3 regions of the Stutzerimonas sp. 21-1 genome follow, and region 3 is predicted to be linked to each of the others. Evidence: predicted binding sites of a transcription regulator. Region 3 holds the regulator's gene; each other region holds the start of a gene.
The links. The regulator sigma-54, encoded in region 3, starts transcription at its own class of promoters, with help from an activator protein. The targets are predictions, from matches to a motif close to ANTGGCATNNANNTTGCTNT.

Region 1 (10,278 bases), 1.5 Mb from region 3:
GCAGCTGCCGGACGCACCACGGCGAGGCCTTATGCGCGCTGCTGGTGCGCCCTTGTTGTAGCGGAGCGCCGATTGACAGGCGCGCGGCCGCTTGCATAAAGTCGTGCCCATGCGCCGATTTAGTCAGCTACTTGCGGGGCGCCGGGAACCGAGAGGTTTCGAAATACCGCTAAAGCGCTGGTTCCGGTGAAGCCTCCCACCGCTGCCCAGCGGAACTCGTGAGGCGGAATCTCCAAAGCATGAACGCAACGCACGCACAGCTACGCCTGGCCCCGATCACCAGCGGCCTGATCCGTTCCAATCCCAAGGTTCTTCTTGGCGGCGCTCACCAGCCGTCCCTGTTGCGCTACCTCGATGGCTGGCCGCGGCGCAACAGTCGCTCGCGTGCGCTGCTGGTGCAGTTCGCCGGTGCCGATGAGTCGCTGGCGCGCTTCGCCGACGACAGTTTCGACCTCGCGGTGATCCAGTCGCCTTCGCCGGACAATCTCGACGAATGCATCTGCGAACTGACCCGCGTGGCGCGGCAGGGCTTGATCACCCGTCGCTGAGCAGCACCAGCCACAACAGCAGATTCGCCAGCAACGAGAGCAGCGCCAGGCCACGCCAGACTTTCAGCGGTTCGCGCTCCAGCCAGGGGCGCGGGCGCTCCGGCGTAGCCAGACATTCCCCCTGTTCGAGGCGCAGCAGCCATTGCTCGGCGGTTTCGAAGCGCTGTTGCGGATCGGCGGCGACCGCCTGCGCCAGCATTGCTTCCAGCCATGTCGGCAGGTCCGGGCGATAGCGGCCGAGCGGCGTCGGCACGCCGAAGCGGCGGTGCTGAAAGGGTTCGATTTCACCGTACGGAAACTGTCCGCTGAGCAGGTAATAGAGGGTGACGCCGACGGCATAGAGATCCTGGGCCACGCTCGGCGCGGCGCCGGCAAACGCCTCGGGGGCGAGAAAACTCGGTGTGCCGGGCAGGCTGCCGGGTGCATGGCGTGACAGCCCCGGGCAGAACGCCAGGCCGAAATCGAGGATGCGCAGCTCGCCGTCGTCGCCGATGTGCAGGTTCTCCGGTTTGATGTCGCGATGCAGGATGTTGCGTCGATGCAGCAGGCCCACCGCGCGGATCAGTTGCGTGGCCAGCGGCAGCCACTCGTCCAGATTCAGCGGACCGGCTTGCTGCACGCGCTCGGCCAGCGTCTGGCCGGCGTATTCACGCTGCACGTAGTACAGCTGCTGGCGTTGTGGCAGCGGGTGCAACTGGGCGACGCTGCGTGCGGCGGCGCGACGCATGAACCACTCCTCCTGCAGCAGCGCCGTCGCCGCCTCGGGGTCGTCCCGCCGAGTCGCCGGCAGGGTTTTCAGCAGCCAGGCCTGGGCCTGCTCGTCGCGCACGCGATACAGCAGCGACTGGCGCGACGTGTGCAGCAGGCTTTCCACCCGCCAGCCTTCGAACAGCTGGCCGGTGCGTAGCGGCGGCGGCAACGGCCAGTGCGGCAGCTGCGCGAGGGCGTCGGCCAGCACTGCGTCGGGCAGGGCGTCGATGCGCAGCAGCAGGGCGCTGGCGTTGTCCTGGCTGCCGTTGCGATGGGCCTGCTGAATCAACGTGCGAGCCGCCACGTTGAGATCCGGCTGTTCGCCCAGCAGTCGCGCGATGGTGCGCTCGTCGACGCTCGCCCAGACGCCATCGCTGAGCAGCACGAAGCAGTCGCCGACGTGCAGCTCGCCGTCCAGATAGTCCATCCGCAGATGCTGATCCAGCCCCAACGCGCGCTTGAGCACGTGCTGCATGCCGGCCTGTTCCCACACGTGGTCTTCGGTCAGCCGCTGCAGCTGCCCGCCCTGCCAGCGATAGGCGCGGCAGTCGCCGATATGCGCGAGGGTAAAGCGCCGGCCGCGCAGCACCAGCGCGGTGAGTGTCGTCAGCAACGGCTGGCCGCCGCCACTGGCCTGCAGCCAGCGGTTGTGCGCGACCAGCACGCGGTCCAGCGCCTGGGCCACTGCCCAGGTTTCCGGGGTGGCGTAGTAATCCAGCGCCAGCGCCTGCAGCGTCGCCCGCGCGGCCAGCCCACCGTCGGTGCACTGGCTGACGCCGTCGGCCAGGGCAAACAGGCAGCCCTTGCTGGCAGCCAACCCGGGCAGCGGGGTCGCCACGCGGATGGCGTCCTGGTTCTCTTCACGCGGGCCGGTGGCGCTGGCTTCGCCGAAAGACAGTTGTAAAGACACGGCAACCTCCGGCCGCGCTAGACCCGCGCGGCGGTTACGGCCGCCGAGCCCCAGGTGGTGCGCCAGCGGCGCTTGACGCCCTGCAGGCCGAACCAGGCCACCACACCGAGACTGGCGAACAGCCACAGGCCGAGCTGGTAATCGCCGGTGGACTGCTTGACCGCGCCGAGCCCGGCGGTGAGCAGGAAACCACCGATACCGCCGGCCATGCCGACCAGCCCGGTCATCACACCGATCTCCTTGTGAAAACGCTGCGGCACCAGCTGGAACACCGCACCGTTGCCGGCGCCGAGGCTGAGCATGGCGACCACGAACAGCGCCAGCGCAGCCGTGGCACTGGGCAGGTTGAAGCCCACCGCGGCGATACAGATCGACGCCACGGTGTACATCACCAGCAGTGCGCGGATGCCGCCGATGCGGTCGGCCAGGGCACCGCCGAGCGGGCGCAGCAGGCTGCCAGCGAACACACAGGCGGCGGTGTAGTAACCGGCCTTCACCGGGTCGAAGGCGTACTGGTCGTGAAAGTAGCCGGGGAGGGTGCTGGCCAGGCCGAGGAAGCCGCCGAAGGTCACGCTGTAGAAGAACATGAACCACCAACTGTCGCGGTCGCCCAGCGCCTTCAGGTAGTCGGCGACGGATTTCGCTTTGGGCCGGTTGGGCGCGTTTTTCGCCACGCTGGCAAAGATACCGAGCGTCAGCACCAGCGGGATCAGCGCCAGGCCGAACACATTGTTCCAACCGAACATCGACGCCAGCACCGGCGCGAACAGCGCCGCCAGCACGGTGCCCGAGTTGCCTGCGCCGGCGATGCCCATCGCCTTGCCCTGGTGTTGCGGCGGATACCACTGCGAGGCCAGCGGCAGCGCCACGGCGAACGAAGCGCCGGCCATGCCGAGGAACAGACCGAGCAGCAAAGCCTGCTCGTAGCTGCGGATGCCTTGCAGCCAGGCCACTAGCAGTGCGCCGATCACCACGATCTGGCCCAGCAGGCCGGCGCTCTTGGGCGAGGTGCGGTCGGCCAGCATGCCGAGCATCAGGCGCAGCACCGCGCCGGAAAGAATCGGCGTGGCGACCATGAAGGCACGTTGCTGGGTGGTCAGGCCCAGGTCCGCGGCGATCTGCACGCCGAGCGGGCCCAGCACGTACCAGACCATAAAGCTCAGGTCGAAGTAGAGGAAGGCGGCAAACAGGGTCGGCGCATGGCCGGCTTTCCAGAAACTCGTGTTCATCGTTCGGCTCCAGTTCGGAAGGCGCGGCGGCGCTGCCGTCGCGCATGAGGCGGTTGCTTCGTGGCCCCGACAGCGGGGCGGAAACGACAAAGGCGCCGCAGCACACCTGCCGGAACAGGGTGATGCGACGCCTTTGTCGGGGTCGGTAGCCGCCGTTGGTTACCGTTGCAGAGCGTTGAGCAGAAAGCGTGCCAAGCGCTGGAGCGTGCTGTGGCGCGGCGTGCGGGCAACGCTGGTGGCCGGTTTGCGTGGCCGACGCGCGCTTATGGCGCATGCTGGGTGCAAATCGGGGCGCTGACGCACGGTGCCGGGCTGCTGGTAGGCTTGCCGCAAAGCGACTGCAAGCCGCAAGGAGTGAACGATGACGCGTATCGCCACGCTGACCCTCAACCCGGCGATGGACCTGGCTGTCAGCACGGCACGGGTGCTGCCCACCGAGAAGCTGCGCTGCGCGCATCCGCGTCACGACCCCGGTGGCGGCGGCATCAACGTGGCGCGGGTGGTGCGCATCCTCGGGGGCGACTCGCTGGCCGTCTATCCCGCCGGCGGCCCGTTCGGCGATCTGCTGCGCCGCGCGCTGGACGACATCGGCCTGGCGCATCTGCCGGTGGCGATCGCCGGCGACACCCGCGAGAGCTTCACCGTCGACGAGCAGGAAACCGGGCTGCAGTACCGCTTCGTGCTGCCCGGCCCGGTGCTCGGCGAGCAGGAGCGCCTGGGCTGCCTGGCCGCGTTGCGCGGGCTGCATCCTGCGCCGGGCTATCTGGTGGTCAGCGGCAGCTTCACGCCTGGCATCGAGCCGGCGTTCTTCGATGAACTGCTGGCGCTGGCGCGGCAGATCGGCGCGCGGCTGGTGATCGATCTGTCCGGCGAGCCGCTGGCCTACGCCGCGCGGCGCGGTGGCGCTTACCTGATCAAGCCGAGCCTGAACGAACTCGCCGGTCTCATGGGCCGGCCGCTGGAAAGCGAGGCGGCGCAGGCGGCGGCGCTGCGTGAGCTGATCCAGCGTGGTGCCGCCGAGATCATCGTGCTGTCGCTGGGGGCGCAGGGCGCGTTGTTCGCCTGTGGCGACCGGCTCGAACGCCTGCCTTCACCGGCGGTGCCGGTGGTCAGCGCGGTAGGTGCTGGCGACAGCATGCTGGGCGCCATCGTGCATGCCCTGGCGCAAGGCTATGAGCTGGGTGCGGCCGTGCGTTTCGGCGCGGCGGCCGGCGCGGCGACGGTGATGCGTCCGGGCACCCAGCTCTGCCTGCGCACGGATGTCGAGCGGCTGTTCGCCGGGCGGCCGGTCGACGCCAGCGCGTGAGCCCGCCGCCTGCCGCTCAGTGGCCGAGCAGTTCGTTCATCGCGATGATCTGTTCGGCCACCTGGATCAGCTTCTGCTGGCGGCTCATGGCCTGGCGCCGCATCAGCGTGTAGGCCTCCTCCTCGTTGCATTCGCGCAGCTTCATCAGCAAGCCCTTGGCCAGCTCGATGCGCTTGCGCTCGGCCAGCTGCTGATCGCGGGCATGCAGCTGGGCGCGCAGCGCCTGGTCACTCTCGAAGCGCGCCATCGCCACGTCGAGAATTGGCTTCAGTCGCCGCGCGTGGATGCCCTCGACGATATAGGCGCTGACCCCGGCACCGATGGCCTGGCGCATGGCATTTGGGTCGTCGTCGTCGGTGAACAGCACGATCGGCCGCGGGCGATCGCGGCTGACCAGCACCACCTGTTCCATCACGTCGCGGCCGGGGGAGTCGGTATCGATCAGCACCACGTCCGGGCGCACGGCCTCGACGCGTTCGGGCAGGTCGATGATCGAGCTGCAGGCGTCGATGACCTCGAAGCCGGCGTCGACCAGCGCACTGCGCAAGCGCCCGACCTTCTTCGGCGTATCGTCGACCAGCAGGATGCGCAGTACTTCGCTCTGCATCAGCGGCTACCTCCCGAAGTATCGTCGGCCAGCGCATGCAGGGCGAAGCTGCGGGCATAGGCGGCCGGATCGCTGCCGTCCCAATGGCTGTCGCCCAGCAGCAGGCTACTGCGATTCGACGTAGCAGGAACGGCAACACCCAACGCACCGGCGGCGTCCCGATACAGCGCGGTCTGCTGCACGGCGCAGGCCACGGCGTGGTAATCCGGGTCATGCCGCAGCAGGCCCCAGCGGCGCAGCTGGGTCATGAACCAGACCCCGTCGGAATGAAACGGCATGTTCACTGCGCCGTCGGCGAAGAAGCGCAGCGGATGCGCGTCCTGCCAGGCGTTGCCGAGGCCGTCGCAGTAATGCCCGAGAAAGCGCGGCGCGATGGCCGTCAGCGGTGCGTCGACATAGTCGCGGGCGGCGATCAGCTGCGCGGTGCTGCGGCGATTCTCGTCGTTGCGCTCGATGAAACGGCTGGCGGCGAGTACCGCCATGATCAGCGCGCGGGCGGTATTGGGGTATTGCTCGACGAACGCACGGGTGCAGCCGAGGACCTTTTCCGGGTGATCCGCCCAGATCGACTGGCTGGTTGCGAGGGTGAACCCGGTCTGTTCGGCCACAGCCTGCGCGCCCCAGGGTTCGCCCGCGCAGAAGCCGTCGATGCGACCGTGGCGCAGGTAGCCCACCATCTGGGCCGGCGGAACCACCAGGGTGCGCACGTCGCGCAGCGGATGGATGCCGTGGGCGGCGAGCCAGTAATACAGCCACAACGCGTGGGTGCCGGTGGGGAAGGTCTGGGCGAAGGTCAGGCGTGCACCGCTTTGGCGCACGCAGCGGTGCAGCGCTTCGGCATCGGTCACGCCGGCTTCCTTGAGCGGCATCGACAGACTGATGCTCTGGCCGTTCTGCGCCAGCCCCATGAGCACAGCCATGTCCACCGGCGCACTGCCACCGATGCCCAGATGCACGGCGTAGATCAGGCCGTAGAGGCCGTGGGCGGCATCCAGCTCGCCGTCGAGCAGCTTGTCGCGCAGTCCGGCCCAGGAATGCTGGCGGCGCAGGTTGAGTGTCAGCCCGAACGGCTGGGCGAAGCCCTGGGTGGCAGCGACGATCAGCGAGGCGGCATCGGTCAGCGCCATGAAGCCGAGGTTGATGCTGCTTTTCTCCGGAGCATCGCTTCCGGCGACCCAGGCGAGGGCGTCATGGCGCGGTGGGCGGGGCGTTGCGGGCATGCGGGCGACCTTGTCGGTACGGGCCGGCACGCAGTTCGCACCGGCTTCGGTCAGCTCCGTAGCAAGCGATATGCCAGGGCCGCTGCGGCCAGGCACACCGGCGGGGAGGTCAGCGCGGGTACAGAGGCGGCAGCACGCCGGGTTCCTGCTCGGCGGCGGGTGTCTGCGCCGGCGGCAGGGTCTGGATCGCCTGCCAGAGCGCGTCGCCTTGCCAGCGCTGGCCGGTTTCGCTGTACAGGGCGCCATTGAGGCCGTCGAGCGCATCGGACAGCGGCACGAAGCGCGCCGCCATATCGGCGAGGGTTTCCGGTTGCTGCCGCGCCCAGGCGTCCAGCGCCTGGCGGGTGGCCTGGGTGTCGTTGGCCTGGCAGGCCCGACGCAGGTCATCCAGCAGGCTGCGGGGGGTGGGCCCGGGCTGCAGGGTGCGTACGGCCGGCTGGCGCCGTGCACGCCACCACAGCGCGAAGCCGAGTGCGGTGGTGAGCGCGAACAGCGCGGTACTCAGTTGCCACGGCCAGAGCAGTGCGCGCGGACGGGTGCGTGTGCCGGCCGGCCGCGGTTCCAGCGGCGGTTGGTCGAGGTTGGCGTTGGGCGCGACCTGCAGGGTGCGCGCGGCGAGCGTGGTGCGTTCGAGACGGTCCTCCAGGGTGTTCCACCAGACCACTTCGATGGCTGGCAGCCGCAGCTCGCCGCTGCCGGTCGGAACCAGCGCCTCGCGTTCCTCGCGGCTGCCGATCAGGCCGTTGCTGTCGACCTCGTCGGCGAGGTTGGGCTGGTCCGGATAGCGGCGCAGGCCGGCGATACGCGCGGTACCGACGGACGGCAGCTGCGCGCCGGACAGACCTTCGGCCTTGAGCAGCAGGCTGCGGGTCAGGGCTTCGCCATGCATGGCCTGATCCGGCTCCGGGCTCCAGGCTTCCACCAGGGTTACACGGGTGGCCGGCAGCCAGGGGGCGTCAGCCGGATAGCTGGCGGGCCTGGGCTTGACGTGCAGCGGGATGCTCGGCGACTTGACCTGGGTGGCCTTGCCCGGACGCGGGCCGAGCAGGGAACTGCCGCTGGCGACGGTGGTGGCGCTGAACAGCTGGCTGGGAATCAGCAGATCGCCGCTTTGCTGCGGGAACAGCGCATAACGGATCTCGATCACGCCGTGGCGCAGGCCGTTGATGGTCTTCTCGTAGGTGCGTGGCTCGCCGAGGCGCTCCACCCGCGCGTTCGGCATCTGCAAGGGCGACAGGTTGCTGTCGTCGTACAGCGACACGGAGTGGAAGATGCGCAGGGTGAGGATCACCTGCGCCTGCACGTAGACGCTGTCGCGGTCGAGGCTGGCGTCGATGAAGATCGGTGCCAGCTGGTCGCCGTCATCCGTGTTGCCCGAATCCTTTACCAACAGCGTGATCGGCTGGCTGCGTAGCTCGCCCAGTTGCAGCGGCGGGATGACCAGCTGGCCGCTGCGCCGGGGGCGCAGGGTGGTGAGCCAGCGGGTGGTCGAGCGGGTTTCGCCCTGAACGTTGGACAGGCTGTTGAGCTGGCGGGTATCGAAAACCTCGAACAGCTCGTCCAGCGGCTGCAGGTCGGGCTTGCCGAAGACCGTGGCGTTGCGCACCTCGAGGGTCAGTTCGAGGGTTTCATCGAGGCTCAGCTGCGTGCGATCGACACTGGCGTGCAGGTCCGCGGCGTGGCTCGGGACAGCCAGGAGAGCGAGCAGTACAAAGGCCATCAGGCGGATCATCGATTCAGTTCCTGGCGCTTGCGTTGTTCGTAAAGGAATTTGCGGCGCAGCAGCTCGCCCGGATTGTCCGGAATCTGCCGTAGCCACTGCTCCATCGCCTGCTGGCGCTCACGGGCCGGTAGGTCTTCGAGCGGCGTTGCGGGGGCCTCGGTATCCGCCTCGGCTGGCGGCGGTTCGCTGGCCTGCGACGCGTTGGCGGGTGCTTCGCTGGCGCCCGGTTCGGCGTTGGGCGACGGCGTTGCCGGCTGCGTGGTGTCCGGCGTGGTGGGGCTGGTCTGCGCGGTGGGCGGCGGCGGTGTTGTGGCACCGGGTTGCTCGCCGGCTTGCGGCTGCTCGGGTGCTGACTCCTGCTGGCGCTGGCGCAACAGTTCTTCGACCAGCGCCTTGTTGCGCTGTGCCGGCGCCAGGTCGGGTTGCCGCTCCAGCGCCTGTTCGTAGGCTTCGAGGGCGGCCTCCAGCTGCTCGCTGCGTGCCAGCGCATTGCCGCGGTTGTAGTGATCGCTGGCGCTGTCACCAGTGGCGAAGCGTTCGGCGGCTGCCGCGTAGTCACCGGCGCGGTAGAGCGCGATGCCCTGCCAGCGCGGGTCCTCGAAGCGTTCGGCGGCCTCGGCCGGTCGCTGCGCCTGCAGCAGACGCTGGCCCTGCTGATCCGGGCGCAGCCAGAGGTCGGTGAACTCCAGGGCACTGGCCGGCTGCGGCTGCAGCAGCAGGAGCGGCAGGCAGAACAGCCAGCCGCGGCGCCCTGCGCAGGCGGCGAGCAGCAGCAGCGGCAGCAGCAGCCAGTAGCCCTGGTCGAGCCAGGCATCCAGGCGGGTGGTTTCGTCCTGCTTGAGCATGCCGCCGCTGGCCTCCAGCAGGCCGAGGTTGTGCAGGTCGGCATCGTCCAGGCGCGCCTGCTGGTAGCGGGCCCCCAGTTCGGCGGCGAAGCGGCGCAGGCCGGCGTTGTCCAGCCGCGGGATGAGGATGGCGCCGTGTTCGTCCTTGAGGAAACTGCCGTCCTCGCCGGCGATCGGCGCGCCCTGTTCGCTGCCGATGCCGAGGATCGCCAGGCGCTCGCCGCGCCCGCCCAGCAGTTCGGCGATGTGTTGCTGCGCCGCATCGTCGATCGCGCTGGTCATCAGCAGCAGTCGCCCGCGGCCCTGGGCGCCCTGTTCGAGCAGTGCCAGGCCTTGTGCCACGGCCAGATCGGCGCGTCGTCCAGGTTCGGGCATCAATGCAGGGCTCAGCACGTTCAGCAGGTTGGTGGTGGTGGCCAGATCGTCGGACAGCGGCACCAGCGTGTGTGCGCTGCCGGCATAGACGACCACGGCCGTCTGCGCGTCGGGGCGGCTTTCGATCAGGTCGAGCAGCTTGCGTTTGGCCTGTTCCAGGCGTGATGGCGGGCTGTCGGCGGCGAGCATGGCGGGCGTCGTTTCGAGCAGCACCACCAGCGGATCGGCGCGTTTCAGGCTGGGTTGCTCCAGGCGCTGCCAGCTCGGCCCGAGCAGGGCCAGGCAGGCCAGCAGCCAGGCCAGCCCGAGGGCGACCCAGGGCAGGCGGCTGTTGCGCAGGCGACCGCGGGTCAGCAGCGCGGCGTGGAACGCCTCGGGAAGCAGGCGCTGCCAGCGGCCGATCTGCCGCTGGCGGTGCCAGAGCCGCCACAGCAGCCAGATCAGCAGCGGTACGATCAGCAGCCAGAAAGGCCTTAGCAGATGCGGCCAGAACGCGCTCATCGACGTCGCTCCAGAGCCGCGGCGAGGCGTTGCAGCGGCGCCTGCCAGAGATCGGCGGCGACCAGGAGCAGGCTGATCAACAGCGCTGCGCTGAGCGGCCAGGCGTACAGCGGCTGGGCGATGCGGGCGCGGGCCGGCTGCTGCGCCGCTGGTTCGAGATGATCGAGGGTATCGCCGATGACTTGCAGCTCGGCGCTCGAACGCGCACGGAAATAGCGACCTCCGGTGCGCTCGGCGATGGCCTGCAGGGTCGCTTCGTCCAGC
Region 2 (10,278 bases), 2.0 Mb from region 3:
CCGCTACGCGTAGCGGTCGACCCGAGAGCGCTGTTGGGCCGGTTGAAGTCGATGACCATGATGCAAACCTCGAAGGAATCAGGACGCTTGCCCGGTTTTCGGCAACGTCCGGAAGAACTTTAGCTTTTTTATCCACCATCGTCATGGCCGTGTCTCGCACATGCAGCGGGAAGCTCCGCTACATGGCCACCTCAACCTGCCCGGGGCCAGCGACCCGAGCTTTGACGACTCGTCCCGAGCGCAGGTTCTTTACACGGATCTGCGTGCCGGGTGCACCGTCGGACAGCGCTTCACCGGGCATGCGGACGTTGATGCCTCCGCTGCGCGCGGTGATGACTACCTGATCGCCCTTGCGTACCACCTCGGCGAGCTGCAGAAGGGTAGGCGCGAGCGCCTGATCGAGTTGAACCGGGCGCGTCAGCTTGTTGCCCAACACCTGGTCGAGCGACGTCAGATAGCCCTGGTTGAGCAACGACACATCCCGTTCGGCCAGGTATACGTCGGTGGCGCTGAGGGTGCTGTCGCGCCTGAGTGGGCGTGCGGCGATGATGACATCCCGAAACAGGCGAACCTGGCCAGGAACGAACAGTGACCACGGCGAGCTGCCTTCGCAACTGACGCGAACCGTGACGCGACCGATCGGTTGCGCAGGGCTCTCGAGCTTAAAGGTGAGTGGCTTGTCGCAACTGGCCAGGCGCAGGCGAGGGTCCAGGCGATTCACTTCGATTTCGTGACGGCCCGCGATGTCGCTACGTCGCAGATAGTCCGTCGTCGCCTGCTCAAGAAACTTTCGAGTCTCGTCGATAAGCTGGTCAGGATGTGACAGAGTCGGCATCTGCTCCGCTAGAGCAGAGGCACTGAGCAGGGCCAGACACGCAAAGATGGCGAGGCGGCTGCGCGTCGTTTTGGCGGCGTGTCGAAATAATGTCGGTTGAGCATTCATGGCTCGATCCGAAGCAAGGGGCGTGCCCATCAAGCCCGTTTGGCTTTAGGCAGCGCTGCTGCTAACGCAAGAGGATGACGGCATGGCCGGAGTATTGGATTCGGTTAACCAGAGAACCCAGTTGGTGGGGCAGAACCGTCTGGAGCTGCTGTTGTTCCGCCTCGATGGCGCGCAGTTGTACGGCATCAACGTGTTCAAGGTGAAAGAAGTTCTACAGTGCCCGCGTCTGACCGTCATGCCGCGCTCGACCGCTGTCGTCCGCGGTGTCGCCAATATCCGTGGCAATACGTTGCCGATCCTCGATCTGGCGTTGGCGATCGGCAAGCCCGCGCTCGACGATCTGCAGAGCTGCTTTACCATCATCACCGAGTACAACAACCGGACTCTTGGTTTCTTGGTGCGATCAGTCGAGCGCATCGTGAACATGAACTGGGAGGAAATCCTCCCGCCGCCCAAGGGGGCCGGACGCGATCATTACCTCACGGCAGTGACGCATTTCGACGGGCAGATGGTCGAAATCATCGACGTGGAAAAGGTTCTGGCCGAAGCCGCGCCGGTTTCAGAAACGGTTTCGGCCGCTGTCATCGATGCCGATGTGCAGGCCCGTGCCGGGTCGTGTCGCGTGCTGATCGTCGACGACTCCTCCGTCGCGCGAAAGCAGATCATCCGCTGTCTGCAGAATCTGGGCGTAGAGGTGGTAGCGCTCAATGACGGGCGTCAGGCGCTGAACTATCTGAAGGCAATGGCCGATGAGGGGCGACGTCCGGCCGATGAGTTCATGATGATGATTTCCGATATTGAAATGCCGGAAATGGATGGCTATACCCTGACTACTGAGGTGCGTCACGACCCGCGTATGCAGGACATGCATATCCTTTTGCATACCTCGCTATCGGGGGTATTCAACCAGAACATGGTCAAGCGGGTTGGCGCGAACGATTTTCTTGCCAAATTCCAGCCGGACGATCTGGCCACCCGCGTGGCGGAGCGGATAAAACGTGCGGACCGAAACTGAGGCCATGACCTCTCATTACCAGGGCGGGAGCAATTAGTGTCAGGCGATCAGGATTTCGAGCAGTTCCGGGTATTTCTTGAAAAGACGTGCGGCATCCTGCTGGGCAGCAACAAGCAGTATCTGGTCTCCAGTCGACTGAACAAGCTGATGGAGCAACAGCACATCAGCTCGCTTGGTGAGTTGGTCAGAAAGATTCAGAGCATGCCGCGCTCGGGCCTGCGCGAGCAGGTCGTCGATGCCATGACGACCAACGAAACCCTGTGGTTTCGCGACACCTATCCCTTTGAGGTGCTCAAGAACCGAGTGCTGCCCGAGCTGCTCAAGAGTGGTGCGGGCCAGCGGCTGCGGATCTGGTCGGCTGCCTGCTCCTCGGGGCAGGAGCCTTATTCGCTGTCGATGAGTATCGATGAGTTCGAGCGGGCGAACCCGAGCCAGCCGCGGCTGGGTGTGCAGATCGTCGCCACCGAATTGTCCGGAACCATGCTGGCGGCCAGCAAGGCGGCCGAGTATGACGGCCTGGCCATCGCCCGCGGCTTGTCCAGCGAGCGTCTGCAGCGCTACTTCGATGTTGCCGCGCCGGGGCGTTGGGTGGTCAAACCACCTATTCGCGCACGCGTCGAGTTCCGGACACAGAACCTGCTCGACAGCTATGCCGCGCTGGGCAAGTTCGACATCGTGTTCTGCCGTAACGTACTGATCTACTTTTCCGCCGACGTGAAGAAAGACATCCTTCGCCGTATTCATGCGACGCTCAAGCCCGGCGGTTACTTGTTCCTCGGCGCTTCCGAGGCGCTCAACGGCTTGCCTGAGCTGTATCAGATGGTTCAGTGCAGCCCGGGCATCATTTATCAGGCGCGATAGCCTTTGGCGGCGGCAGAAAACCGTCATGCATCATGACGGTACGCGGCAACCCAGCGGTAAAGCCTTGCCGCTTTTGACGCCTAAACTGGCGTCGCTCGAAATAAGTCCTTATAAATCAATCTGTTGAATAGATGGCATGGGCTTTGCTCAAGTTTGCGCCAGCAGACTTGTATCCGGCAGAGGTCCAGATCCATGAGCATCAGTTTCGACAAGGCACTCGGCATTCACGAGAAGGCGCTTGGTTTTCGTGCGCAGCGTGCCGAGGTGCTGGCCAACAACATCGCCAACGCCGATACGCCCAACTATAAGGCGCGTGATCTAGACTTCGGCGCCGTTTTGGCGGCGCAGGCCGCACGCGGTGAGGGCAGCTTCGCCACGCGTACCACCGACGCCCGGCACATCGCCGCCGAAGGACTGGAGATCGCCGATCCTTCGTTGCGCTTTCGCACGCCGGCGCATGCCTCGCTCGATCAGAACACCGTCGATCTGCAGATCGAGCAATCCAACTACGCGCAGAACGCCGTCGATTTTCAGGCGAGCTTCACGTTGCTCAACAGTAAGTTCCGCGGGCTAATGAGCGCCCTGCGTGGCGAATAAGGAGTCCAGCCATGTCCCTGAGTAATGTCTTCAACATCGCTGGTAGTGGCATGAGTGCGCAAAGCACGCGCCTCAACACTATCTCCAGCAATATCGCCAACGCCGAGACGGTGTCGTCCAGCGTCGATGAGACCTACCGGGCTCGCCACCCAGTGTTCGCCACCATGCTGCAGCAGGCCAGCGGCGCGCCGAACGAGTCACTGTTCGCCGATCAGGACCAGGCCGGCGTCGGTGTGCAGGTGCTTGGTGTGGTCGAGGACCAGAGCGAGCTGCAGGCCCGTTACGAGCCCAATCACCCGGCGGCCGACGACAAGGGCTACGTCTACTACCCGAACGTCAATGTGGTGGAGGAGATGGCCGACATGATTTCCGCCAGCCGCGCGTTCCAGACCAACGCCGAGCTGATGAACACGGCCAAGACCATGCTGCAGAAAGTGCTGACACTGGGTCAGTAAGGGAGCCTTTTGATGAGCACAACAAGCGGCGTTGGCGGTACCGGCTCGATACTGGATCAGTACCAGTTCGGCAAGGACCGTGAGGTCAAGGGCGAAGAGCTCGGCAAGAACGAGTTCCTCGAACTGCTGGTCGCGCAGATGAACAACCAGAATCCGCTGGAGCCGCAGGAGAACGGCGAGTTCATCGGCCAGCTGGCGCAGTTCAGCACCGTCGAGGGCGTCGAAAAACTGAATTCCAGCATGGAGACCATCCTCTCCGGCTACCAGTCGTCGCAAGCGTTGCAGGCCTCGTCGCTGGTAGGGCGCAAGGTCATCGTGCCGACCGACAAGGCGGTGGTCGACACCAGCGAAACCTTCAAAGCCAGCCTGGTACTGCCAACGTCGAGCAGCAACGTATTCGTCAACATCTACGACAGCACCGGCGCTTCGGTCAGTCGCGTCAACCTCGGGCAGCAGCAGGCCGGCAATGTCTCCTTCATGTGGGACGGCAAGGATGCCAGCGGCAAAACCTTGCCGCCCGGCACCTACAAGTTCGAGGCGCAGGCTACCTACGACGGCGAAACCAAGGGGCTGTACACCCTGCTTCCGGCCAACGTGGACAGCGTCACGCTCGGGCAGAACGGCGGGGAGCTGATGCTCAACCTGGCCGGTATCGGCAGCATCGGGCTTTCCCAGGTCCAGGTCATCGGACAATAACCGCCGGCACTCGGCGAAAGGAGCGATTCAATGTCCTTCAATATCGGTCTTAGCGGCCTGCGTGCCGCGAGCAAGGATCTCAACGTTACCGGCAACAACATCGCCAACGCCGGAACGGTCGGCTTCAAGCAGTCGCGCGCGGAGTTTTCCGATGTGTACGCCGCGTCCGTCATGGGCACTGGCAAGAACCCGCAAGGCAGCGGGGTGCTGATGTCGAACATTTCCCAGCAGTTCAACCAGGGCAACATCAACTACACACAGAACGCGCTGGACCTGGCGATCAACGGCAACGGCTTCTTCCAGGTCAGTAACAACGGCGCCATGAGCTATACCCGCGCGGGCTACTTCGGCACCGATCGCACTGGTTTCCTGGTCGATAACTTCGGCTACAAGCTGCAGGGCTATCCGGTCGATGCGAACGGCAATCTGCAGAGCGGCGTGGTCGGCGACCTGCAGGTGCAGACCACCAACCAGGCTCCGAAGGCGACCAGCCAGATCACCACGGCGTTCAACCTGAACTCGACGCAGAAATCGCCGACAACCTGGCAGGCTGCGTACGATGCCGAAGTGCAGCCGTTCTATGACGCGGCCTATAACAACTCGCTGACCGCGGCCGGACAGGCTGCTTACGATGCCGAGTTTGCTGTGTCGGGCGATACGGCGGCAGCCGATGCCGCTCGCGCTGCAGCACTGGTTGATGCGACGAATATAGCTAATGCCCAGGCCGCGGGAGATGCCGCGAAAGCGCTGCCGGCGAACGTGACTGCGGCGTTGACCGCTGCGAATGCGACGTTCGATCCAACCGACCCCACGACCTACAACAGCTCGACTTCGCTGAACATCTACGATTCGCAGGGTAATGCGCATGTCATGACGCAGTATTTCGTCAAGACGAGTGCCAACACCTGGGACATGAAGGTGCTGATCGATGGGCGCAATCCTGCTAACCCGGCGCAGCAGCCGCCGCAGCCTTACGTCATGGGGCTGTCGTTCAATTCCTCCGGTGCGCTGACCGGCATCGATAACGGTGGCTCCGGGCTGTTCAGCGTTTCGCCGGACCTGAAGGTGACGCTGAATTCCGCCACTGGCAACCCTCCCGCTGGCGGTTGGATCCCGGCGATTTCCGACGGTGGTAGTCCAGCTACCTGGTCTGCCAACGGCGCCCTGGCCAATCCAGGCGGCATCGTCCTCGATTTCTCCAAGTCCTCGCAGTACGCCAGCACCTTTGCGGTGAACAATGTCGCGCAGGACGGTTACACCACCGGCGAGCTGGCCGGGCTGGAGATCGACGACACCGGCGTGATCTTTGCGCGCTACACCAACGGCCAGTCCAAGGTGCAGGGCCAGATTGTGCTGGCCAACTTCGCCAACGTGCAGGGCCTGACCCCGGTGGGCAAGACGCAGTGGGTGCAGTCGTTCGAATCCGGTGAGCCGGTGGTGGGAACGCCGATGTCCGGCACCCTCGGTGCGCTGCAGGCCGGTGCGCTGGAAGACTCCAACGTCGAGCTGTCCGATCAGCTGGTCAACCTGATCGTCGCCCAGCGTAACTATCAGGCGAACGCCAAGACCATCGAGACGGAAAGCGCAATCACCCAGACCATCATCAATCTGCGCTGAGGCTGAGCGGCAAGCGCCTTGCCGCCACCGGCAGGATTCCGCCGTTTCCTCGATCGAAGGCCCGCAAGGGCCTTCGTCGTTTCTGGAAAACGCTTTCGATTCAGTGGCTTGGGTGGTCTTGGGTGTGGTGGCACGCGCCTTGCTATCTCAATGCCAACAGAACGGCGAGTGTCAATCTCGCGTCTTGGAGTTTGCTGATGGACAAGATGCTCTACGTGGCCATGACCGGCGCCAGCCAGAACGCGCGGGCACAGCAGGCCCATGCGAACAACCTGGCGAACATCTCCACCACCGGATTTCGGCGGGATTTCGAGCAGGCGCGTTCGATGCAGGTGTTCGGCGACAGTTTCCCGGCGCGCGTCTACGCGATGACCGAGCGCCCGGGGACGGACTTTACCGCCGGCGCGCTGCAGGAAACCGGGCGCGACCTGGACGTCGCCATCGAAGGCGAGGGCTGGATTGCGGTGCAGGCGCCCGATGGTGGTGAAGCCTACGTGCGCACCGGCAGCCTGAGCATCGATGTGCTCGGCGTGCTGCGTACCGCCGATGGCATGCCGGTGATGGGCAACGGCGGGCCGATCGCCATTCCGCCCGAGGAAAAGGTCGACATCGGTCAGGACGGCACCATCAGTATCCGCGCGCTGGGCGAAGACCCGAACGTAGTCGTCACCGTCGATCGCCTGAAACTGGTCAATCCCGATCCGCAGCAGCTGGAGAAGGGGACGGATGGCCTGATCCGCATGAAGGACGGCCAGCCCGTGGAGGCTGACGCAGGCGTGCGCGTGACCTCGGGTTTCCTCGAGGCGAGCAACGTGAATGCGGTGGCCGAAATGACATCCATGCTGGCGCTGTCGCGCCAGTTCGAACTGCACGTGAAGATGATGCGCACCGCCGAGGATGATGCGGCTGCGATGGCTCGCGTCCTGCAAATCAGCTAACACCAGCGCGTCGCGTCCGCTCGACGTACGAGGAGAAAGCACATGCTTCCAGCACTTTGGGTCAGCAAGACCGGTTTGTCCGCCCAGGACATGAACCTGACGACCATCTCGAACAACCTGGCCAACGTCTCGACCACTGGCTTCAAGCGTGACCGTGCCGAATTCCAGGACCTGCTCTATCAGATCCGTCGCCAGCCCGGCGGTCAGTCCAGCCAGGACAGCGAACTGCCGTCCGGCCTGCAGCTGGGTACCGGGGTGCGCATCACTGGCACGCAGAAGATCTTTACCACCGGCAGCCTGCAGACCACCGAGCAGCCGCTGGACATGGCGATCAACGGGCGCGGCTTCTTCCAGGTGCTGCTGCCCGACGGCACGGTGTCCTATACCCGCGACGGCAGCTTCCACCTGAGCTCCGATGGCCAGATCGTCACCTCCAACGGTTATTCGCTGGAGCCTGCCATCGTCGTGCCGCCGGAAACCCAGACCTTCACCGTCGGCGAAGACGGCACCGTCTCGGTGACCACACTGGGCAACGCGCAGCCGCAGATCATCGGCAATATCCAGACGGCCGACTTCATCAATCCGGCCGGCCTGCAGGCGATGGGCAGCAACCTGTTCCTTGAGACCGCCGCCAGCGGCGCGCCGCAGATCAGCACGCCGGGCCTCAACGGTCTGGGTACGGTGCTGCAGAACACCCTGGAAAATTCCAACGTCAGCGTGGTGGAGGAGCTGGTCAACATGATCACCACCCAGCGCGCCTACGAGATGAACTCCAAGGTCATCTCCACCGCCGACCAGATGCTGTCGTTCGTTACCCAGCAGCTGTAAGTCGCGTTAGCCGTTGTTGCAGGGCATGGATAGCTCGCTGTGTCCGAAGTCGTTTCAGTGGCCCTGTCCGGGCTGAGGTGTGTATGAGCCGCTTGTTGACCGTTGTTGTCTCGATATCGTCCGCGCTGGCCCTGGCTGGCTGCGTGGCGCCGGCGCCCAAGCCGAACGATCCGTACTACTCGCCGGTGCTGCCGCGTACGCCGCTGCCGGCGGCGCAGAACAACGGTGCGATCTATCAGGCCGGTTTCGAGACCAACCTCTACGACGACCGCAAGGCCTTCCGGGTGGGCGACATCATCACCATCACCCTCAACGAGCGGACTCAGGCGAGCAAGAATGCCTCGTCGCAGATTTCCAAGGACAGCAGCGCGAACATCGGCCTGGGCTCGCTGTTCGGCGGTGGCGTTTCGATGGGCAATCCGCTGACCGGCACCAAGATGACGCTCGGCGCCGAATACGAGGCTGAGCGTGACACCTCCGGCTCCGGCCAGGCGGGGCAGAGCAACAGCCTGTCCGGCTCGATCACGGTGACCGTCTCCGAGGTGCTGCCCAACGGTATTCTCGCGGTGCGCGGCGAGAAGTGGATGACGCTCAACACCGGCGACGAGCTGGTGCGCATCGCCGGCCTGGTGCGTGCCGACGACATCACCACGGACAACACCGTGCCTTCGACACGGATTGCCGACGCGCGCATCACCTATTCGGGGACGGGTGCCTTCGCCGACGCGAGCCAGCCGGGGTGGCTGGATCGCTTCTTCATCAGCCCGCTGTGGCCGTTCTGACCGGAGGCTGTTCCATGATGCGCAAATTCTTCGTGCTGCTCGGCCTGCTCGGCCTGGCCATGACCGCCCAGGCCGAGCGCCTCAAGGACGTCGCCACCATCAATGGCGTGCGCGCCAACCAGCTGGTCGGCTACGGCCTGGTGGTCGGCCTGAACGGCAGCGGCGATCAGACCACGCAGACGCCGTTCACCGTGCAGACGTTCAACAATATGCTGGCGCAGTTCGGCATCAAGGTGCCGGCCGGCGGCAACGTGCAGCTGAAAAACGTCGCGGCGGTGTCCATTCACGCCGAGTTGCCGCCATTCGCCAAGCCTGGGCAGACCATCGACATCACCGTGTCCTCGATCGGTAACGCCAAGAGCCTGCGCGGCGGCAGCCTGCTGATGGCGCCGCTCAAGGGGATCGACGGTAACGTCTACGCCATCGCCCAGGGCAACCTGGTGGTTGGTGGTTTCGATGCCAGCGGCGCCGACGGCTCGCGGGTTACCGTCAACGTACCGTCGGCCGGGCGGATTCCGGGAGGAGCGACCGTCGAACGGCAGGTGCCGAGTGCCTTCAACCAGGGCAACACGCTGACGCTCAACCTCAATCGACCGGACTTCACCACGGCGAAGAACATCGTCGACCAGATCAATGACCTGCTCGGCCCGGGCGTGGCGCAGGCGCTGGACGGCGGCTCGATCAGCGTCAGCGCGCCGCTGGACCCGAGCCAGCGCGTGGATTACCTGTCGATCCTGGAGAATCTCGAGGTCGACGTCGGCCAGGCGGTGGCCAAGGTCATCATCAATTCGCGCACCGGCACCATCGTCATCGGTCAGAACGTGCGCGTGCAGCCCGCCGCCGTTACCCACGGCAGCCTGACGGTAACCATTACCGAAGACCCGCAGGTGAGCCAGCCGGAGGCGTTCTCCGGCGGGCAGACCGCGGTGGTGCCCAACTCCCGCGTGCAGGCCGAAGAGGAGGCCAAGCCGATGTTCAAGTTCGGTCCTGGTACCACGCTGGACGAGATCGTGCGTGCGGTGAACCAGGTCGGCGCGGCGCCCAGCGACCTCATGGCGATTCTCGAGGCGCTCAAGCAGGCCGGTGCGTTGCAGGCCGATCTGATCGTGATCTAAGGGTTTAACGGATATGGATACTCGTCTGGGCGCCGGCGGGCGCGGTCTCGACAGCGGCAGCTACACCGATCTCAATCGCCTCAACCAGTTGAAGGTGGGGAAGGATCGTGATGGCGAAGAAAACGTGCGCAAGGTTGCGCAGGAATTCGAGTCGCTGTTTCTCAACGAGATGCTCAAGTCGATGCGCTCGGCCAATGCCGTGCTGGCCGAAGACAACCCGCTGAACAGCCAGGCCGCCAAGCAGTATCAGGAGATGTACGACCAGCAGCTGTCGGTCAGTCTGTCGAAAGACGGCGGCGGCATCGGCCTGGCCGACGTGCTGGTGCGCCAGCTGAGCAAGCAGACTGAAACCGCCAGCCGGCCGAATCCCTTCGCCCAGGTCGCTGCCACCGAAGGTGCGAGCTGGCCGAACAAGCCGGCCGCGGCGACCG
Region 3 (10,278 bases):
TCACCGCCGACGCTGATACCGATGTACTTCTCGCCGAGCAGGCCGGCAGTAAGGATCGAGGCGGTGGAATCGACCGGCACCATGTCGACATCCTGCTGTATTTCCATCGTCACGCGACCGGTGAAGCTATCGCGATCCAGATCGATGGCGGTGACCTTGCCAATGGTCACGCCGGCCATGGTCACCTTGGATCTGACCGTCAGACCGGCAATATTGTCGAAATAGGCATACACCTTGTAGGTATCGGCATTGCCGACACTCAACCCGCTGACCCGCAGCGACAACAGCAACAGCGCCAGCAGACCGGCTAGCAGAAACAGGCCGACACCCATTTCCAGTGAGCGGATACGCATCAGAAATCTCCAAACATCAATGCGGTCAGAATGAAATCGAGGCCCAGCACTGCCAACGAGGCGTATACCACGGTACGCGTCGTGGCCCGGCTGATTCCCTCGGAGGTCGGCTCGCAGTCATAGCCCTGGAACACCGCGATCCAGGTCACCACCAGCGCAAACACCAGGCTCTTGATCACGCCGTTGAGCACATCCGAGCGGAAGTCGACACTGTTCTGCATGTTGACCCAGTACGAACCCTCGTAGACACCGAGCCAGTCCACGGCAACCATCGCCCCGCCCCAGATGCCGACCACGTTGAAGATCAGCGTCAGCAGCGGCAACGAGATGAAGCCTGCCCACAAGCGCGGCGCGATGATGTACTTGAGCGGATCGACACCGATCATCTCCAGGCTCGACAACTGTTCGGTGGACTTCATGTTGCCGATCTCGGCCGCCAGCGCCGAGCCCGCACGGCCTGCAAACAGCAGGGCCGTAACCACTGGCCCGAGCTCGCGCAGCAGCGTCAGGGCGACCATCTGGCCGACCGCCTGCTCCGAACCATAGCTACTGAGGATGTTGTAGCCCTGCAGCGCCAGAACCATGCCAATGAAGATGCCAGACACGACGATGATCGCCAGCGACAACACGCCAACTGCATAGAGTTGCTTCATCAGCAGCGCCAGGCCGTTGCGCAGCCCGCTACGGCCGAACAGCGCGTGGACCAGAAAGATCGTCGAACGCCCCAGTGCCGCAAGCACATCGAGCCCCGCGCGGCCGAGCAGCGCGATCCTGTCCAACAGCGAACGCTTACGCATCGGCGCCTCCCAACAGGTCATCAGCATAGGCCGGCGCAGGAAAATGGAACGGAACCGGGCCGTCGGCCGAGCCCGTCATGAACTGGCGGATGCGCGGATTGTCCGACTCCATCAGCTCGGCCGGCACACCCTGGCCAAGCACCTGACCATCGCCGACCACATAGATGTAGTCGGCGATCGATGCGGTCTCCGCGAGATCGTGGGACACGACGATACTGGTGATTCCGAGCGCATCGTTGAGCAGCCGGATCAGCCGCACCAGAACGCCCATCGCGATTGGATCCTGACCGGCGAACGGCTCGTCGTACATGAGAATCTGCGGATCCAGCGCGATTGCCCGCGCCAGCGCCACGCGACGCTTCATCCCGCCGGACAGCTCGTCGGGCATCAGCTCGACGGCCCCGCGCAGGCCAACCGCCTGCAGCTTCATCAGGACGATATCGCGGATCATCTCCTCCGGCAGACGGGTGTGCACCCGCAGCGGGAAAGCGACGTTCTCGAACACATCGAGATCGGTGAACAACGCACCGCTCTGGAACAACACGCCCATTTGCTTGCGCATGTCGAACAGCTCGCTACGCGAAAGACTCGGCAGGTTGTTGCCGGCCACCCAGATTTCGCCACGATTCGGCATCAGCTGGGCGGCTATCAGACGCAGCAGGGTCGTCTTGCCGCAGCCGGACGGGCCCATGATCGCAGTGACCTTGCCGCGCGGAATGGCAATATCGATATTGTCGAAGATACTTCGCTCACCGCGCATGAAGGTCACTCCCTTCAGCTCGACAGCGAAGTCGTTGCAGGCGCTCATCTGGTCTCCTTGCATGCAGTCTGCGAAACAGACGGCTCCCGACCGCTGCGGGATACTTTCTGCCATGACCGTTTTCGGCGGCGCACTATAGCACCGCCCCCACGGCGACCCAACCGACCGGGGGTTTCCGGACATGTCCAGCGCAGACACTGCCCGCCTCCGACGTCGCCATCGCGGCCTATGCATGGGCATTTTTCTCATCAGCGCGCGCACGATTGGCGCTATAATCGTGCGCTTTTAATCGGACGATCGCGCCCACGATGAGCCAGAGCAGCCTACTGATCGACACCGCGCAACGCACCATCCAGCTGGAAACCGAAGCCGTCGAACAGCTTCGCAGCCGCATCGACGAACGCTTCGTGCATGCCTGCGAGCTGGTCCTAGCCTGCAAGGGACGCGTGGTGGTGGTGGGCATGGGCAAGTCCGGTCACATCGGCCGCAAGATCGCCGCGACGCTGGCCAGCACCGGCACCCCGGCATTCTTTGTACACCCGGCCGAAGCCAGCCACGGGGACATGGGCATGATCACCCGCGACGACGTGGTGCTGGCGCTGTCCAACTCCGGCACCACCAGCGAGATCGTCACCCTGCTGCCACTGATCAAGCGCCTTGGCCTCAATCTGATCAGCATGACCGGCAACCCCGAGTCGGTACTGGCCAAGGCAGCGGCAGTCAATCTAGACGCCAGCGTGGCGGTGGAAGCCTGCCCGCTCAATCTTGCCCCCACCTCCTCGACCACCGTCAGTCTGGTACTCGGCGACGCACTCGCCATCGCGCTACTCGAAGCGCGCGGCTTCACCGCCGAGGATTTCGCATTTTCACATCCAGGGGGCGCGCTTGGCCGGCGCCTGCTGCTCAAGGTCGAACATGTGATGCATACCGGCGAGCGCCTACCCAAAGTCGAGCGCGGCACCTCGCTGCGCGACGCCCTGCTGGAGATGACTCGCAAAGGGCTGGGCATGACCGTCGTGGTCGAACGCGATGGACGCCTCGCGGGAATCTTCACCGACGGCGACCTGCGCCGCACCCTCGACAAGGGTATCGACGTGCGCCAGTCACTCATTGACGACGTCATGACTGCTCGCGGCAAGACAGCCAATGCCGACATGCTGGCCGCCGAAGCGCTGAAGATCATGGAGGACCACAAGATCAACTCGCTGGTGGTGATCGACGACGCAGGGCTTCCGGTCGGCGCGCTGAACATGCACGACCTGCTACGTGCGGGAGTGATGTGATGCAACAGGACCTGCTGCAACGCGCTCGCGACATCCGTCTGGCGATCTTCGACGTCGACGGCGTATTGACCGACGGCCGCCTGTACTTTCTCACTGACGGCAGCGAATTCAAGACGTTCAACACACTGGACGGCCACGGCATCAAGATGCTGATCAATTCCGGCGTGCGCACCGCCATCATCAGCGGCCGCAAGACCCCCGTGGTCGAGCGCCGCGCCCAGAACCTCGGCATCCAGTATCTCTATCAGGGGCGCGAGGACAAGCTGGTGGTGCTCGACGAGCTGCTGACCGAACTGGGGCTGAGCTACGCTGAAGTCGCCTATCTGGGCGACGATCTGCCCGACCTGCCGGTGATCCGCCGGGTCGGCCTGGGCATGGCCGTGGCCAGCGCCGATGCCTTTGTGCGCCAGCATGCCCACGGCGTGACCCGAGCGCGCGGCGGCGAAGGTGCGGCCCGCGAATTCTGTGAGCTGATTCTGCACGCCCAGGGCAACCTGGTGGCCGCTCAATCGGCCTACCTGTAGAGGTTCCGATGCTTCACAAACTGCGCTTTCCCGCCCTGCTGATGCTGATTGCCGCCCTGCTGGTGGCAGTCGGCTACTGGAACATCCGTCCGGAAAGCTTCATGCTGCAGCCGGCAGCGGTCGCCACCGCGGAATCGCCAATCGATTTCTACGTACTCAACGCCCGCACCGTGCAGTTCCAGCCGGATGGCAAGCGTCACTACGAGCTGACCGCGGACAAGATGGAGCACCTCAAGGCCAGCGACGTCAGTCTGCTGACGCGCCCCGACCTGTATGCCTACCGCGGCACGGAACTGCCCTGGCATGTTCGCAGCGAGCGCGGCGAGGTTGCCGCCGGCGGCAGCGAAGTCGAGCTGATCGATCAGGTTCGCGTGGAGCGTACTGACGCCAAGGGCCGCCCCACCATCCTCACCACCAGCCGGATGACGGTCTGGCCCGAGAAGGATTATGCCGAAACCCGGCAAGCCGTTAGAATCGAGGCCGCCAATGGCGTCACGACGGCCACGGGAATGAAAGCGTATCTGGATGATGGCAGGATGCACCTGCTGTCCAATGTAAGAGGCAAGCATGAGCTGCGTTAAGACCCTCCCCCTCCTGCTCGGTTTGAGCGCATTGTTGCTTGGTACCACTGCCTCGGCGCTGCCAGAAGACCGCAACCAGCCGATTCGCGTTCAGGCCGACACGGCCGAACTGGACGACCAGCAGGGCGTGGCCGTCTATCGCGGCGACGTGGTGATCACCCAAGGCACGATGAAGATCACCGGCGATACCGTGACCATCACCCAGGACGGCAACGGCGATGTCGAGGTCTTCACCTCCATCGGCAAGCCTGCCTACTATGAGCAGAAGCCGGCGGTCGACAAGGAGATCGTCAAGGCCTACGGCCTGACCATCCAGTATTTCGCGGCGAACGAGCGCATCGTGTTGATCGACCAAGCCAAAGTGGTGCAGGAAGGCAATACCTTCGAGGGCGAGAAGATCGTCTATGACACCCAGCGACAGATCGTCAACGCCGGCCGCGCCACCAACACCGCGGTGACCACGCCACAGCCACGCATTGACATGGTCATCCAGCCACGCAAGAAAGAGCAGCCGGCGGAGCAGGCGCAGTAATGGCCGTACTTAAAGCGCAGCACCTCGCCAAGAGCTACAAGAGCCGCCAGGTCGTGCGCGACGTCAGCCTATCGATCGAGAGCGGGCAAATCGTCGGCCTGCTTGGCCCCAACGGTGCCGGCAAGACCACCTGTTTCTACATGATCGTCGGCCTCGTGGGTGCCGATCAGGGGCGTGTGCTGATCGACCAGCAGGACGTCACTCACCTGCCCATGCATGGTCGCGCCCGCGCCGGTATCGGCTACCTGCCGCAGGAAGCCTCGATCTTCCGCAAGCTTTCGGTGGCGGACAACATCATGGCCATCCTGGAGACGCGCAAGGATCTCGATCGAGCCGGCCGCCAACAAGCGCTCGAAGCACTGTTGCAGGAATTTCACATCAGCCATATTCGCGACAGCCTCGGCATGAGCCTGTCCGGCGGCGAACGACGCCGGGTAGAAATTGCCCGCGCCCTGGCCACGGCGCCCAAGTTCATCCTGCTGGACGAACCTTTCGCCGGCGTCGACCCGATCTCCGTGGGCGATATCAAGCAAATCATCCACCACCTCAAGGCCAAGGGCATCGGCGTCCTGATCACCGACCACAATGTCCGCGAAACTCTGGATATCTGCGAAACGGCCTATATCGTCAATGACGGCCAGCTGATAGCCGAGGGCGACGCCGAAACCATCCTGGCCAACCAGCTGGTCAAGGAAGTCTACCTGGGCCACGAATTCCGCCTGTGAGCGGTCCGGCACGTCGGTTTTTTTGCGTGACCCAACATTTCTGGCCTAGGCAAAGGCTTCGCTGGCAGGCATATAATTTGCTTTCATTCGGCGCCTAGCGCCTATTGGGAACGGGCGCGGTTGCGCCGGCACATAAGGTTCGAAGTCCTCTGCCATGAAACCATCGCTAGTCCTGAAGATGGGCCAGCAGCTGACGATGACGCCGCAGCTGCAACAAGCCATACGACTGCTGCAGCTTTCCACGCTGGATCTGCAGCAGGAAATCCAGGAAGCTCTGGATTCCAACCCGATGCTCGAACGCGAGGAGGATGGCGACGACTTCAGTCACGCCGACCCCATGGCTGAAGCCGCCGATCAGAACGGTGAAGGCCCCTCGGCCAGCCAGACGAGCAGCGACAATCTTTACGAAGAACCCACGCATAACGCCGACAACCTGGAAGAAGGCGACTGGGGCGAGCGCATTCCTAGCGAACTGCCCGTCGACACTGCCTGGGAAGACATCTACCAGACCAGCGCCAGCAGCCTGCCAAGCAACGACGATGACGATTGGGATTTCACCACCCGCACCTCCAGCGGCGTCAGCCTGCAAAGCCATCTGCTCTGGCAGCTCAACCTGGCGCCGATGAGCGATACCGACCGGCTGATCGCCACGACCCTGATCGACTGCATCAATGACCAGGGCTATCTGGAAGAAAGTCTGGAAGAGGTGCTCGAGTCGCTGGATCCCGAGCTTGAGGTCGAGCTCGACGAGATCGAAGTGGTGCTCCACCGTATCCAGCAGTTCGAACCTGCCGGCATCGGTGCCCGCAACCTTAGCGAATGCCTGCTGCTGCAACTGCGCCAACTGCCCGAACAGACCGCCTGGCTGGAACAGGCTAAGCAACTGGTGAGCAATTACCTTGATGTGTTGGGTAATCGCGACTACAGCCTGCTGATGCGCAGGATGAAGCTCAAGGAAGACGAGCTGCGCCAGGTGATCGAGCTGGTACAGAGTCTCAACCCCCGCCCCGGCTCGCAGATCGAGGCCAGCGAGCCAGAATATGTGGTGCCAGACGTGATCGTGCGCAAGCACAACGACCGCTGGCTGGTGGAGCTGAACCAGGACGCCATGCCGCGCCTGCGTGTCAACGCGCAATACGCCGGCTTCGTCAAACGCGCTGACTCCAGTGCCGATAACACCTTCATGCGCAACCAGCTGCAGGAAGCGCGCTGGTTCATCAAGAGCCTGCTCAGCCGCAACGAGACGCTGATGAAGGTCGCCACGCAAATCGTCGAACATCAGCGCGGTTTTCTCGATCACGGCGACGAAGCGATGAAACCCCTTGTGCTGCACGACATCGCCGAGGCGGTAGGCATGCACGAATCAACCATCTCGCGCGTGACCACGCAGAAATACATGCACACGCCGCGGGGTATTTACGAGCTGAAATACTTCTTCTCCAGCCACGTCAGTACGGCCGAAGGCGGCGAATGCTCGTCCACCGCGATTCGCGCGATCATCAAGAAACTGGTCGCCGCGGAAAACCCCAAAAAGCCATTGAGTGACAGTAAGATCGCTGGTCTACTGGAGGCACAGGGCATCCAGGTTGCCCGTCGCACAATCGCCAAATACCGTGAATCGCTTGGCATCGCTCCCTCAAGCGAACGCAAGCGACTATAGTGCGGCCAGGTTGAATGTTTCGGCGGCAGGTCCTGTACCGGCCACCTTCGCAGCAGGCAATTAGGAGAAGCAGTATGCAAATCAACATCAGCGGTCTTCATCTGGAAGTAACTGACGCCCTGCGTAGCTATGTCGAGGAGAAATTCGAGCGGCTGTCCCGCCACTTCGATCGCATCATCAGCATCCAGGTGATCCTGCAGGTCGAGAAGCTCAAGCAGAAGGCCGAGGGCACACTGCACATCGCCGGTCGCGAAGTGGTGGCCAACGCCGAACACGAAGATATGTATGCCGCCATCGATCTGCTGGTCGACAAGCTCGATCGCCAGCTGATCAAGCACAAGGAAAAGCAGCTCGACCACACCCAGGGCGTAGTGGCTCGCTGACTCGCATCATGATCCGACTGGAATCCATCCTGACCCCTGGGCGTTCCTTGGTGAACGTCCCAGGCGGCAGCAAGAAACGCGTCCTCGAGCAGATCGCCAAGGTGATCGCGCAGGACCTGCCCGACCTCGATGCACAGGCCATCTTCGAGAGCCTGATCGCCCGCGAAAAACTCGGCTCCACCGGTTTCGGCAATGGCATAGCCATTCCGCACTGCCGCATGGCGGGCTGCAATTCGCCGCTCAGCGCCGTGCTGCGTCTGGAAGCACCGGTGGATTTCGACGCCATCGATGGCGCCCCGGTCGATCTGTTATTCGTTTTGCTGGTACCGCAAGCGGCGACGGATGAACATCTCGAATTGCTGCGCCAGATTGCCAGCATGCTCGACCGCGAAGACGTCCGCCAGCGCCTGCGTGAAGCCCCCACCAACGACGACCTTTATCAGGTCGTGGTCGATGTGCAAAACGGCCAGTAGATGCGCCTGATTATCGTCAGCGGCCGCTCCGGATCGGGAAAAAGCACCGCCCTCGACGCTCTGGAGGACAACGGCTTCTACTGCATCGACAACCTCCCGGCCGGCCTGCTCCCTGAGCTGGCCGAACGTGCCCTACTCCACACCGAGCTGCTGCAACCGCAGGTCGCCGTATCCATCGATGCACGCAATTTGCCGAGCCAGCTCAAGCGCTTCCCCGAACTGCTCGACGAAGTACGGTCCCGTCATATCCAGTGCGACGTGATCTACCTCGATGCCGATGACGAAACCCTGCTCAAACGCTTCTCGGAGACTCGCCGGCGTCACCCGCTGACCAACGACAAGCGTTCGCTGGCCGAGGCGATCCGCGACGAAGAGCTGCTGCTCGCTGCGATCATCGACCATGCCGACCTCAAGATCGACACCACGCACCTGAATCTCTATCAGCTGCGCGACACGCTCAAACTGCGCCTGCTCAACCAACCCGAGCCCGGCACCGCTTTTCTCATCGAATCGTTCGGTTTCAAACGTGGCATGCCGGTAGATGCGGATCTGGTGTTCGACGTGCGCTGCCTGCCGAACCCTTACTGGAAAGCTGAGCTGCGTGACTATTCCGGTCTCGATCAACCGGTCATCGACTATCTGTCCGCGCAGCCGGACGTTGACGAGATGTTCCAGGACATTCACGGCTACCTGAGCAAGTGGCTGCCCCGCTTCGCCGCCAGCAATCGTGCCTATGTCACGGTCGCCATCGGCTGCACCGGCGGTCATCACCGCTCCGTTTATTTGGCCGAACGCCTGGGCCAGGCGCTCAAGGCGCCCTTGAAGAATCTGCAGGTCCGCCACCGCGACATAGCCTAGGACGAACAGCCCCATGCCCGCCCGCGACGTCACCATCATCAACAAGCTCGGCCTGCACGCTCGCGCGGCCGCCAAGTTCGTCGGCGTAGCTAATCGTTATCCATGCAGCATTCGCGTCGGACGCTGCCCGGACACTCTGGTGGATGGCAAGAACATCATGGCGGTCATGATGCTGGCTGCCAGCAAGGGCACCGCCCTGCATCTGCAGACCGAGGGTGACGAAGACGAGGCCGCCCTGGCCGCACTGATCGCACTAATCGAAGATTATTTCGAGGAAGGCGAATAGCGCCTGGCGCCCCGGCGAGCGGAATTATTCCTGCTCGCCGCCCAGATTCCACACCATGGCGCCTTGTCGTCAGGACGCCCGTGACGCCCTCTCTATTTCCCCGCGACCGTCATCCGCTCGATAAGCACCGAGCCGGTGCGGATGTTGCTGCGAGTCTCGGTATCGCAGCCGACGGCAACGATCTGGCGGAACATGTCGCGCAGGTTGCCGGCGATGGTGACCTCCTGTACCGGGAACTGGATTTCGCCGTTCTCCACCCAGTAACCGCCGGCACCACGCGAATAATCACCGGTCACCAGATTCAGCCCCTGCCCCATCAGTTCGGTCACCAGCAGGCCACGCCCCATGCGCCGCAGCAGCGCGGCCTGGTCTTCCTCGCCGTGACTGACGAACAGGTTATGCACGCCGCCCGCATTGGCGGTGCTCGGCAATCCTAACTTGCGCCCGGAATAGGTCCCCAGCACATAGGAGATCAGCTGGCCGTTCTCCACAAAGGGCTTGGCATAGGTCGCCAGGCCATCGCCATCATAGGAGGCACTGCCCAGCGCCTGAGCGAGGTGCGGACGCTCGTCCAGACTGAGCCACTCGGGAAAAAGCGTCTGCCCCAGGGCGTTCTCCAGATAGGACGCCTTGCGGTAGAGGTTGCTGCCGGAGATCGCGGCGAGAAAGTGACCGAACAGCCCGGTCGCCAGATCGGCCGCGAACAGCACCGGCACCTCGCACGTCGGCACCGGTCGTGCCCCCAGGCGTCTGACCGCACGCTCGGCGGCGCGGCGCCCGATGCTCAGCGGATCGGCCAATGTATCGGCGCGACGGCTGACGTCGTAGTAGTAGTCGCGCTGCATCTGCCCGGCATGCTCGGCAATCATCACGCAACTCAGGCTGTGGCGCGTGCTGCAATAACTGCCGATGAAGCCGTTGCTGTTGCCGTAGGCGCGGCAGCCTTGATGGGTATTGAGGCTGGTACCGTCGGCATTGCGGATGCGCGGATCGACTGCGAACGCCGCCTCCTCGCAGCGCAGCGCCGTTTCGATCGCCTGTTCGGGGGAAACCGACCAGGGAT

Region 1: a site for sigma-54 is predicted at 6,629-6,648, ahead of AC0ZJQ_RS11415 (CmpA/NrtA family ABC transporter substrate-binding protein). Genes of this name have one in related genera too.
Region 2: a site for sigma-54 is predicted at 2,950-2,969, ahead of flgB (flagellar basal body rod protein FlgB). Genes of this name have one in related genera too.

Annotation. Positions count from the first base shown of each region.
Region 1 is NZ_CM150500.1:2,352,935-2,363,212, reverse strand. It holds gene AC0ZJQ_RS11440 (class I SAM-dependent methyltransferase) at 240-548, shown strand; gene AC0ZJQ_RS11435 (bifunctional protein-serine/threonine kinase/phosphatase) at 535-2,208, opposite strand; gene AC0ZJQ_RS11430 (MFS transporter) at 2,226-3,437, opposite strand; gene AC0ZJQ_RS11425 (1-phosphofructokinase family hexose kinase) at 3,799-4,743, shown strand; gene AC0ZJQ_RS11420 (ANTAR domain-containing response regulator) at 4,760-5,350, opposite strand; gene AC0ZJQ_RS11415 (CmpA/NrtA family ABC transporter substrate-binding protein) at 5,350-6,570, opposite strand; gene AC0ZJQ_RS11410 (BatD family protein) at 6,680-8,302, opposite strand; gene AC0ZJQ_RS11405 (VWA domain-containing protein) at 8,299-10,014, opposite strand; gene AC0ZJQ_RS11400 (vWA domain-containing protein) at 10,011-10,278, opposite strand, start outside.
Region 2 is NZ_CM150500.1:2,840,054-2,850,331, reverse strand. It holds gene flgM (flagellar biosynthesis anti-sigma factor FlgM) at 1-59, opposite strand, end outside; gene flgA (flagellar basal body P-ring formation chaperone FlgA) at 179-943, opposite strand; gene AC0ZJQ_RS13780 (chemotaxis protein CheV) at 1,026-1,958, shown strand; gene cheR (protein-glutamate O-methyltransferase CheR) at 1,995-2,819, shown strand; gene flgB (flagellar basal body rod protein FlgB) at 3,012-3,416, shown strand; gene flgC (flagellar basal body rod protein FlgC) at 3,428-3,871, shown strand; gene flgD (flagellar hook assembly protein FlgD) at 3,884-4,567, shown strand; gene AC0ZJQ_RS13755 (flagellar hook protein FlgE) at 4,598-6,184, shown strand; gene flgF (flagellar basal-body rod protein FlgF) at 6,382-7,122, shown strand; gene flgG (flagellar basal-body rod protein FlgG) at 7,165-7,950, shown strand; gene flgH (flagellar basal body L-ring protein FlgH) at 8,034-8,732, shown strand; gene AC0ZJQ_RS13735 (flagellar basal body P-ring protein FlgI) at 8,750-9,847, shown strand; gene flgJ (flagellar assembly peptidoglycan hydrolase FlgJ) at 9,861-10,278, shown strand, end outside.
Region 3 is NZ_CM150500.1:872,350-882,627, reverse strand. It holds gene mlaD (outer membrane lipid asymmetry maintenance protein MlaD) at 1-353, opposite strand, end outside; gene mlaE (lipid asymmetry maintenance ABC transporter permease subunit MlaE) at 353-1,150, opposite strand; gene AC0ZJQ_RS04245 (ATP-binding cassette domain-containing protein) at 1,143-1,958, opposite strand; gene AC0ZJQ_RS04240 (KpsF/GutQ family sugar-phosphate isomerase) at 2,219-3,193, shown strand; gene AC0ZJQ_RS04235 (KdsC family phosphatase) at 3,193-3,717, shown strand; gene lptC (LPS export ABC transporter periplasmic protein LptC) at 3,726-4,298, shown strand; gene lptA (lipopolysaccharide transport periplasmic protein LptA) at 4,285-4,830, shown strand; gene lptB (LPS export ABC transporter ATP-binding protein) at 4,830-5,555, shown strand; gene AC0ZJQ_RS04215 (RNA polymerase factor sigma-54) at 5,710-7,215, shown strand; gene hpf (ribosome hibernation-promoting factor, HPF/YfiA family) at 7,290-7,598, shown strand; gene ptsN (PTS IIA-like nitrogen regulatory protein PtsN) at 7,607-8,071, shown strand; gene rapZ (RNase adapter RapZ) at 8,072-8,929, shown strand; gene AC0ZJQ_RS04195 (HPr family phosphocarrier protein) at 8,943-9,215, shown strand; gene pmbA (metalloprotease PmbA) at 9,308-10,278, opposite strand, start outside.